3 regions of the Pseudarthrobacter oxydans genome follow, and region 1 is predicted to be linked to each of the others. Evidence: riboswitches for the same ligand, from Rfam matches in the RefSeq annotation. Region 1 holds a riboswitch; each other region holds the start of a gene.

Region 1 (3,269 bases):
TGGGACACCATCGAGGCCTACGTCACCTACGTCGCTCCCGATCTGGTGGGGCGCCTCGAGAAGTGGACCAAGGACCAGGACATCTTCAGCGCATGGCGGATCGACGAACAGATCCACAAGGCACTGGAACGGAAGGTCTTCCTGCCCTCCGGCGGCTCGCTGGTGATCGACCGCACCGAGGCCATGACTGTTGTGGATGTCAACACCGGCAAATTCACCGGCAGCGGCGGCAACCTTGAAGAGACGGTCACCAAGAACAACCTGGAAGCTGCGGAGGAAGTGGTACGCCAGCTCCGCCTGCGCGATATCGGCGGCATTATCGTCATCGACTTCATCGACATGGTCCTGGAATCGAACCGCGACCTCGTCCTCCGTCGGATGGTGGAGTGCCTGGGACGCGACCGCACCAAGCACCAGGTTGCCGAAGTCACGTCCCTTGGCCTGGTGCAGATGACCCGCAAGCGGATGGGCACCGGGCTGCTTGAAGTGTTTGGCGAGCAGTGCGAGGCCTGCGCCGGCCGCGGCGTGGTGACCCACGATGACCCCGTGGAGCACCGCCGGGCCAATATCGTGGCGGCCGAACACCACGTTCAGCGCTCGGACGCCCGCCCGGACGTCCGGAATGAAAGCCACCGCGCTGAGGCCCAGCGCGGGGACAGCAGCCAGCCCGGCGTCCGTCCAGACCGGAAGCGCCGCCGCGGCCGCGGCGGCCAGCAGGTGGACGCTGCTCCTGCAGCCGCCCTCCACGTGCACACGGTCCACCCCGACCCCACGGACGCCGAGCGGCACGCAAAGGCCGAAGCCACCAGGCTTGCCCTTGCCAATATTGCTGCGGCAGCACACGCCGCCCACCTGCACGACGATGAGGTAGCCGCGGCCCGGCAGGCTCCGCAGGTCCAGCCGGCGGAACCTGAGAAGCACGACGGCGACGCCTCCCGGCCTGCCGCCGTCCTCACCTTTGGCGGGGAGAAAGTTGCCCTGCCGTTCGTGGAGCACGCGGAGGAGCAGCAGCCGAAGCCGGCCCTGACGCTGGACCGGCTCGCCGAAGCCTTCGCCCACCTCGGTGAGCCTGCCCCTGCCGCGGAAGCCACAGCCGGGCAGCCCGAACGGCGGGCACCGGAAAAGGAGCAGCGGGAACCGGAGCAGGTCCGGGCACCGCAGCACGTCCAGGCACCGCAGGCGGAGTCTCCGCAGGTCCGGCCTGAGCCGCTGCAGGCTGCCCATGCGCTGCGCGAAAAGGACTATTCCGACCACACCCTGGAACAGTCCCGCCCGCGCCGGGCGCGCCGCAACCGCAGCGCCAGCCGTGCCCAGGGTGCGGCCAACGAGACCTCCGTCGAGCAGCACGAGAATGTCCCCGCCGCGGCGGCAGGGCATTCACACTCTGCAAAGGCGCCGGAAGCTGACCAGGCAGGTGCCCCTGCGCCAGGCAACGCCAAGCCTGCCGCGGAGCCCATCATCCTGGGTGTCGGGGTTCCCGCTTCGGAACTCTAGGCCACGGCACGCGACACGCTGGATGCCCGGCCGCCCACCACGTGTGGACGGCCGGGCATCCGGCATTTAAGGCCGCACCAGTCGCACTGCGTCACCTTCGCCCTGCGTACCGCAAAAAAGCTAGGCTGGTGAACCGACACGGGGTGCCGCGCACAGAGCCGGCTGAGATCCACACCCGTTGAACCTGTCCGGCTAGCACCGGCGAAGGGATGTCTCTTGTCTTCAACTCTCGAATTGCCCTCTGCCACCCCTCAGGGCGCCCCTGCCCCTGCAGCACAGTCCGGCCAGCGGCCGGACGTGCCCCGGGTCCTCTCGATCGCGGGCTCGGATCCGTCCGGCGGAGCCGGCGTCCAGGCGGACCTGAAAAGCATCGCGGCCCACGGCGGCTACGGAATGGCCGCCATCACTGCCCTCACCGCACAGAACACCCGCGGCGTACGCGGGGTCCACGTTCCGCCTGCTGACTTCCTCACCCGGCAACTTGACGCGCTCAGTGAGGACATCAGCATCGACGCCGTGAAAATCGGGATGCTGGGTGATGTCGCGGTGATCGAAGCTGTCCGGGCGTGGCTCGAAAAAGTCCGTCCCGGCGTCGTGGTTTTGGACCCTGTCATGGTGGCCACCAGCGGTGACCGGCTCCTGCAGGAATCCGCCGAAGCCGCACTTCGCGAGCTGCTGCCGCTGGCGCACCTCATCACGCCCAACCTGGCTGAACTTGCCATGCTGGTGGGCGGGAACGTGCAGGAGAGCTGGGAAGGCGCCCTGGAACAGGGCCGCGAGCTCTCTTCCGCCACCGGGGCGACGGTGCTTGTGAAGGGCGGACACCTGGCCGGGGACGAATGCCCCGACGCCCTTGTCAACACTGCAGGCACGCTTGGCCAGGACGTGGTGGTGGTCCCGGGCAGGCGGGTGGCAACGCTGAACAGCCACGGCACCGGTTGTTCACTGTCATCAGCCATGGCCACAGTCCAGGTGCGGCTGGGGGACTGGGAGGCAGCCCTCCGGGAGGTCAAGCCCTGGCTGTCCGGCGCGCTGGAGGCCTCGGAGTCGCTGGAGGTGGGTACGGGCAACGGACCAGTCCACCACTTCCACCACCTTCAGCCGGAGCCTGCTGAAGGCAGCTTCGCGGCGCGGCTGTGGGCTGAAGCGGAGGAGCACCTGGAAGCCATCTATTCCCTGGCGTTTATCCGGGACCTGGCCTCCGGCGACCTGGCCGAGAAACAGTTTGGCTACTACCTGGCCCAGGACGCCATCTACCTCAACGGTTATTCACGGGTGCTCGCGCGGACAAGTGCCCTGGCCCCCACCGAGGCAGAGCAACTCTTCTGGGCACGTTCCGCCGCGCAATGCCTGGAGGTCGAGTCTGAACTGCACCGCTCCTGGCTCAGTACCCGGACCGTTGAGCCGCAGCTGGGACCCGTAACCAAGTCCTACGTGGACCACCTGGTGGCGGCATCGGCGTCGGGCAGTTATGCCGTGCTGGCGGCAGCCGTCCTGCCCTGCTTCTGGCTGTACGCGGAGGTGGGCAAAACGCTCCACGCACAGTTCGTGGCTGCCGGGGAGCCGGCGGGCCATCCCTACGCGGAGTGGCTGCGCACATACGCGGATGAGGACTTCGCCGCGGCCACCCGCAGGGCGGTTGCCATTGTGGACAGTGCGGGGCGCACCGCTCCGGCGCATGAGAAGGATGCCATGGCCACGGCATTCAGGCAGTCCTGCCGCCTGGAAGTTGAATTTTTCGACGCGCCGCGCCTTCATTCCTGACGTCCGGACGG
Region 2 (3,269 bases), 1.6 Mb from region 1:
GGCCTCGGGCGGCCAGGACGATGGCCAGCGCAATCATGGCCAGGCCGAGGGCCAGGTGCAGCCAGTCGTCTGCGTTGTTCGCAGGGAGGAAGTTGGCAGGCGTGGTGTCGCCCGCAAGGAAGCCGTACAACCACAGGAGCAGGTAGGTTACGCCCCCGTAGATGAGGAAGTTCCTGGCCTGGGGATGCGTCCGCGCCATCAGGACCCCTGCAATCCCGAAGAGCAGGTGGACCGCGTTAAGGAGAATGGACACTTGGAAGACGCTCAATAGCAGCGCCCCTGAACCAGGTCCGGCAAAGCCCAACGAGCCATAGTTGGAGGTAACGCCCGGGATGAAACCCAGGATGCCGAAAAGGACGAAGACTATTCCCGTTCCGAGGGAGGCCTTTTGCAGGCGTGTTCGTGGGCCCGCCAGGCGGGTGCTTGCTGCCATGTCCTGTTCTCCTCAAAACCCGGGAGACAACATAGTAAGCATGATTACTAATAAATGCTAAGCAGCCTTTGTATTTCTGCTGCCGGTGGACGTGCGTGCAGTGTGGGTCAGTCCGCCAGCCTTGGCATCAGTCCGCCCCCGCGGAGTGGAGCATTTCGCGCAGGGCCTCGACCACCAGGTCGTGATCCTGCACTTGGGGAAGCCCTGAAACCGTAACGGTAGCCACGGCGCCCACTCCGGTGACGTACAGCGGGAAGGAGCCGCCGTGCGCCGCGTACCGGCCCTGGTCGAACCATCCCTGGTCCTCGATCCGGCCGCCGCGCAGCCGGCCGCGCAATCCCACCAGCAGTGAGGGGACCTCATACCGTGCCGCCGTGCGCTGCTTCGCCCGGATCCAGTGATCGTTATCCGGCGTCGCACCGGGCAGCGCCGCATGGAACAGAACCTGCCCGCCCTTCGTGATGTCAATCGCGATGGGCAGCCCGCGCTCCTTGCCCAGCTCCACGAGGAGCAGTCCCAGGTTCAGGGAGTCGTCGAGGGAGAAGCCTGGAAACTGCAGTTCCCGGACTTCGCCTTCAATCCGGGCGATCAGTGCCGCCAGCGATCCCTCCGGCTGGATGGCATCGGAATCCGGGTCGAAGTCGGTTACATGCGGGGAATTGGCAGCCATGGCCCACAATCTACCCCCGCCGCGGTGTAAACTGGACAACGCCCAACAGGGTATTTCTGCAACGAATCATTTCAAGCAAAAGCAACATTCAACGACAGGGGAGCGCCGCCGTCGGCCATCACTGGCAATGCCAGGATCCGCAGGTGGGCGCTGAGAGTGCGGGCAGCCGCAGACCCTCGAACCTGATCCGGTTAGTACCGGCGCAAGGGAGTCGAGTTCTCGAAGTGCGCGCAGCGGCAGCAGTGCCGGCAGCCGCGTCCACTTTCCCCTCCTGTTCCTCAGGAGGATCACATGGCAACAACAGCAGTCAAGAAGACCAGCAGCAAGTCCTGGCGCGTCGTGGACATCGTGGTGGCGGCCCTCATTGCCATCGCCGGCGGCGTCATTTTCTGGGCCTGGTCCCAGGGCGCGGCCGCAGTGTCCGGCCCCATGAACGCCACCTACCCGCCACTGACCGGCCTGATCGCCGGCGGCTGGATGATCCCGGCCGTGCTGGGCATGCTCATCATTCGCAAGCCCGGCGCCGCGCTGTTCTGTGAGACGGTAGCCGCCACCGGTGAGCTGCTCATGGGGTCCCAGTATGGGGCTTCCGTGCTGTTCTCCGGCTTCGTCCAGGGCCTCGGCGCCGAGATCATCTTCGCCATCTTCGTGTACCGGAAGTTCAACCTGCCCGTGGCACTGCTGGCCGGTGCCGCCGCCGGTCTCTTCTGCGGCCTCAACGACTCCTTCGCTCCGTGGGGCTGGAACATCGCCTACTCCGGCGGGGACAAGCTGGTGTACATCGTCTTCACCGCCATCTCCGGCGCGATCATCGCCGGCGCCCTGTCCTGGATCGCCACCCGGGGGCTGGCCAGGACCGGGGTCCTGAGCTCGTTCGCGTCGCGGAAGGCAGCTACGGAGCCTGTTTTCTCCTGATGTCCGCACCTTCCCGCCAGGGCGCGCCCACCGCAGTGCGTCCCGCCGCCGTCACGGCCCGCGGCTGGGGCTGGCGGCATGCCGGGCGCGCCAGGCCGGCGGTCCATGCCCTCGACCTGGACATCCGTCCGGGAGAGCGGGTGCTGCTTTTGGGGCCTTCCGGCGCCGGCAAGTCCACCCTCCTCCATGCTTTGGCGGGGGTCCTGGGGGATGCGAACGACGACGGCGGCGCGGCCGGCGATTCCGACGAGTCGGGTTCGCTGCTGGTTGACGGAGCCTCCCCCCGCGAGCAGCGCGGGCGCGCCGGCCTTATGCAGCAGGATCCCGAGACGCAAGTGGTCCTGTCGCGCGTGGGTGACGACGCCGCCTTCGGCGCCGAGAACCTCGCCGTGCCCCGCCACGCCATCTGGAGCCGCGTGCACGAGGCGCTGGACGACGTCGGACTTTCCCACCTCCCGCTGGACCATCCGACGTCGGTACTCTCCGGCGGGCAGAAACAGCGGCTGGCGCTCGCAGGCATCCTTGCCATGCGTCCCGGCCTGATCCTGCTGGACGAGCCGACGGCCAACCTGGACCCGGCCGGCGTGCTGGAGGTCCGCGACGCCGTGGCGCGGTGCCTGGACAAGACCGGCGCCACCCTGGTGGTGGTGGAGCACAGGGTGTCCGTGTGGAAGGACCTGGTGGACCGGATCGTGGTGCTGCAGCCCGGCACCGACGCGAAGGACGCCGTGCTGCTGGACGGTCCGCCGGACCAGGTGCTCAGGGAGGCCCGGAGCATGCTGATTGCTGCCGGGGTGTGGGTGCCCGGCTATGTTCCGGACACCCGGCTGCGTGCGGCGGATCCAGCCAGCGGGACGGGTGGCCTCCTGCTCGCTGCCGAGGAACTGGCGGTGTCCCGTGAACGGGCGCGGCGCAGCGGCTTCCGGAAGGTTCCGCCGGTACCCGTGCAGGCAGGTATTTCCGCGCAGGTCCGGGCCGGGCACGCCTTGGCCGTCACGGGGCCGAACGGGGCCGGGAAGTCCACGTTTGCCCTGACGCTTGCCGGGCTCCTGGAGCCCGTGGCCGGCAAGGTTTCGGCCACGCTGGACCTGAGCCGCGGCGCCGGAATAGACCCGTACAAGTGGAAGGCCGATCAGCTCATCGAGCGGATCGGCACCGTGTTCCAGGAACCCGAACACCAGTTCGTCACAGGGAAGGTGCTGGACGAACTGCTGTTTGGCCCCCGGCACCTTGGCCATGGTGAGGAGCGCG
Region 3 (3,269 bases), 420 kb from region 1:
GAGGTATTCGCCGTAACTGACTTCGCCGTCCCAGGGCTTTCCGAGGGCCTCTGTCTGCAGCCGGAAATGGTTCAGGGAACGCTCGTCCGGGGCCGGCATGGTGCGCAGGATGCCCACTTTCCCGGCCAGCATGAGCTGTGCGGCTGCCATGCCGGTCATCAGCGATATCTGTGCGTTCCAGTCCTCCACGGGCAGCTGCGGGGCGGCGGCAATCCGGTAGCCGCCGTCGGGAAGCTGGACAATCTCCTGGTCCGGCATGTTCAGGCTGGCACCCTCCCGGGCGCGCTCCAGCTCCACGCGCTTGAGCCCCACCTCTTTAAGGAGGCGCAGCACAGGGGAAGGGCTGCCGGCGTCCAGTTCCGCCTGGGCGCCTTTGTAGCTGAGCTTGGTGCGGCTGCGCATCCGGGCACGCCGCACGGCCACGGCCGTGACCTCCGCGTCAACGTCAAGACGGAAGTCCCACACGAACGCGGAACAGTCCTGTCCCGGCAGGAGGCTTCCCGCCCCCTCGCTGATGACTTCGGGATGCAGCGGTATGCGGCCGTCCGGCGTGTAAAAAGTCTGTCCCCGACGCCGCGTCTCAGCGTCCAGCGGGCCGCCGGGAGTAACAAACGCCGGCACGTCGGCGATGGCATAGAGAACGTGGTAGCCGTTGCCGTCCCGCTCGATGAACAGCGCCTGGTCCAGGTCGGTGGACGATGCCGGATCGATGGTAATGAATTCAACGAAAGTCAGGTCATGGGACGGCAGTTGCAATGCGGACACGGCGGCCTCGGCGTCCTTCACGGCATCATCAGGGTAGGCACCCGGCAGCTCAAGCTCACTCCGGAGCGCGCCCAGCGCCGCTTCGAGTGCGTTGGTGTGCTCGTGGACATTGGGGGCCAGCCGATGGTGTGACACGAAAATCAGCGTAGCCCGAATTTCGTCAATAGTGCACGGAAGCGGCCCGGAGAGGCACGGCAGTTCCGGCGCGGGATTATGGGCGGGCGGCGTCCAGGGCGCTGAGGAGCGAAGCGGCGGCCGCGGCCGGATCGTCAGCCTCGGTAATGGCCCGGACCACCACGATCCGGCGTGCGCCGGCTTCCACCACCTCTTCGACGTTGGAGTGGTCGATGCCGCCAATCGCGAACCAGGGGACACCGCCGTCGGGCGTGTCCTCCTGCCCGTCCGCCCCGGCAACAGCCGTGGCGGCGTACCTCACCAGGTCAAGCCCGACGGCGGCCCGTCCGGGCTTGGTGGGTGTTGCCCAGAGCGGCCCCACGCAGAAGTAGTCCAGCGCCGAGGGGCCGGCGGCGGCAGCCAGGGCGGCGTCCACCTGCTCCGGGCTGTGGCTGGACAGGCCGATGGCCGCGTTGCCGTTCAACAGCGTCCGGGCCGCCTTGAGGGGCAGGTCCTTTTGGCCGATATGGAACACCGGGGCTCCGGACAGCACGGCGATGTCCGCCCTGTCATTCACCGCCCACAGCCGGCCGTGCCGCACCGCCGATTCCTTGAGTACGGCCAGGAGCTCCAGCTCCTCGGCGGCTTCGATGGACTTGTCCCGCAGCTGGATGATGTCCACCCCGCCCGCGAAGGCGGCATCGACGAACTGCCCGAAATCGCCCCGCTCCCGGCGCGCGTCCGTACAGAGGTAAAGGCGTGCGGCCTGCACGCCGGAACTGCCTTCGGCGTTGAGAAAGGCGTCGGTAGCCGGGACGGGGGATGCAGCGGCAGGAGGGTGGGACACATTCATGGGTGCCAGCCTAGTTCCTCTACACTGGGCCTCGTACTGCGGGAGCCGCGGCAGCTGTCATAAAGCGCCGGGCTGAGAGGGCGTCAGAGCCGACCGCTTGACCTGATCCGGCTAATACCGGCGTAGGGAAGGAGACACTTATGCCCAATGCGCTCGACGCCCCGTACCGGCCCGCGCCCGGCTCCGCACTGGAGGCCGACGTTGCGGTCATCGGCGGGGGAGTCATCGGCCACGGCATCGCCTGGGAGGCGAGGCGGTCCGGATATTCAGCGGTGGTAATCGATGACGCCCCCGGCTCCGGTGCCAGCTGGGCCGCGGCGGGGATGCTTGCCCCGGTGAGCGAACTGCATTACCAGGAGGAGGACCTCCTGGAGCTCATGCTGGAGGCCTCCGGGCGCTGGCCGGGTTTCGCCGCTGGCCTTGCCGCGGCTGCCGGTTCGGATCCCGGGTATCTTACGACGCCGACCCTCGCCGTGGGTGCCGACGCTGCGGACCGGCAGGCGCTGCTGGACCTGCGCGAGGTGCAGCAGGCCAATGGACTGACGGTTGAGCCCCTCACCATCCGTGAAGCCCGGCGCCGGGAGCCGCTGTTGAGCCCGGCCATTGCCTCGGCGCTGAATACACCGGCGGACCACCAGGTGGACCCCAGGCTGCTGGTCGCCTGCTTCCGCCGTGCCCTGGCCCGGCACGCCGGCGGAACCGGCAGCGGCGGAAGCTTCGTGGCCGGAGCCGCCGAGGGCTACGCCGTGCCGGACCGGGCAGCGGGCCTGCTCTGGCGGGACGGAGCCGTCGCCGGTGTCACGCTGGAGGGCGGAGGAACGGTGGCGGCCAGGGAGACCGTAGCGGCCAACGGATTGCACGCTGCGGCCCTGACCGGGCTGCCGGAAAACCTGCACCTGCCGTTGCGGCCGGTCCACGGTGACATCCTTCGCCTCGCCGTCCCCGCCCACCTCCAGCCGCTGCTGACCTCCACCGTCCGCGGACTGGTCCGCGGGATCCCTGTGTACATCGTCCCCCGGCAGGACGGCACCGTGGTGATCGGGGCAACGCAGCGTGAGGACGCACTGGGGAAGGACAGCGGAACCAGCGCGGGGGCAGTGTCGGCAGGGGGCGTCTACCAGTTGCTGCGCGACGCCCAGGTCCTGGTGCCTGCGGTGGCGGAACTTGAGCTGCTGGAATGCACGGCCCGGGCCCGTCCCGGCACACCTGACAACGCCCCGCTGCTCGGGCGGGTCCCCCTGGAGGACGGCCCTTCAGGGCAAAGCCGCGTGGCAGGGCTCATCATTGCCACCGGCTTCTTCCGCCACGGCGTCCTCCTCACCCCGGCAGCGGCCGCGATATGCCGGGACCTGCTCGAAGGCAGGGAGGACCCCCGCTGGGCCCCCTTTAATCCCGGCCGCTTTTCCGGCGTCGCCGTTCGGCCTGCTGCAGCGGCCACCCTACCCAACCCCAAGGAGACAGCATGAACATCACCCTGAACGGAACCGGACATACAGTCGCCGACGGCGCGTCCATCACCGCGCTCGTCACCGAGGTC

What was found. Region 1 has a riboswitch for thiamine pyrophosphate ahead of thiD (bifunctional hydroxymethylpyrimidine kinase/phosphomethylpyrimidine kinase). Riboswitches for the same ligand answer to the same signal wherever they lie in the genome.
Region 2: linked by a shared signal. The riboswitch ahead of SMD14_RS18910 (ECF transporter S component) and the one ahead of thiD (bifunctional hydroxymethylpyrimidine kinase/phosphomethylpyrimidine kinase) in region 1 are both predicted to bind thiamine pyrophosphate.
Region 3: linked by a shared signal. The riboswitch ahead of thiO (glycine oxidase ThiO) and the one ahead of thiD (bifunctional hydroxymethylpyrimidine kinase/phosphomethylpyrimidine kinase) in region 1 are both predicted to bind thiamine pyrophosphate.

Annotation. Positions count from the first base shown of each region.
Region 1 is NZ_CP139438.1:2,585,404-2,588,672, reverse strand. Features, by position in the region: gene SMD14_RS11635 (Rne/Rng family ribonuclease) at 1-1,494, shown strand, start outside; TPP riboswitch at 1,624-1,721, shown strand; gene thiD (bifunctional hydroxymethylpyrimidine kinase/phosphomethylpyrimidine kinase) at 1,711-3,258, shown strand.
Region 2 is NZ_CP139438.1:4,139,318-4,142,586, reverse strand. Features, by position in the region: gene SMD14_RS18920 (DUF4383 domain-containing protein) at 1-433, opposite strand, end outside; gene SMD14_RS18915 (heme-degrading domain-containing protein) at 561-1,103, opposite strand; TPP riboswitch at 1,190-1,330, shown strand; gene SMD14_RS18910 (ECF transporter S component) at 1,395-2,018, shown strand; gene SMD14_RS18905 (ATP-binding cassette domain-containing protein) at 2,018-3,269, shown strand, end outside.
Region 3 is NZ_CP139438.1:3,008,489-3,011,757, reverse strand. Features, by position in the region: gene SMD14_RS13620 (RNB domain-containing ribonuclease) at 1-900, opposite strand, end outside; gene thiE (thiamine phosphate synthase) at 977-1,732, opposite strand; TPP riboswitch at 1,761-1,878, shown strand; gene thiO (glycine oxidase ThiO) at 1,873-3,198, shown strand; gene thiS (sulfur carrier protein ThiS) at 3,195-3,269, shown strand, end outside.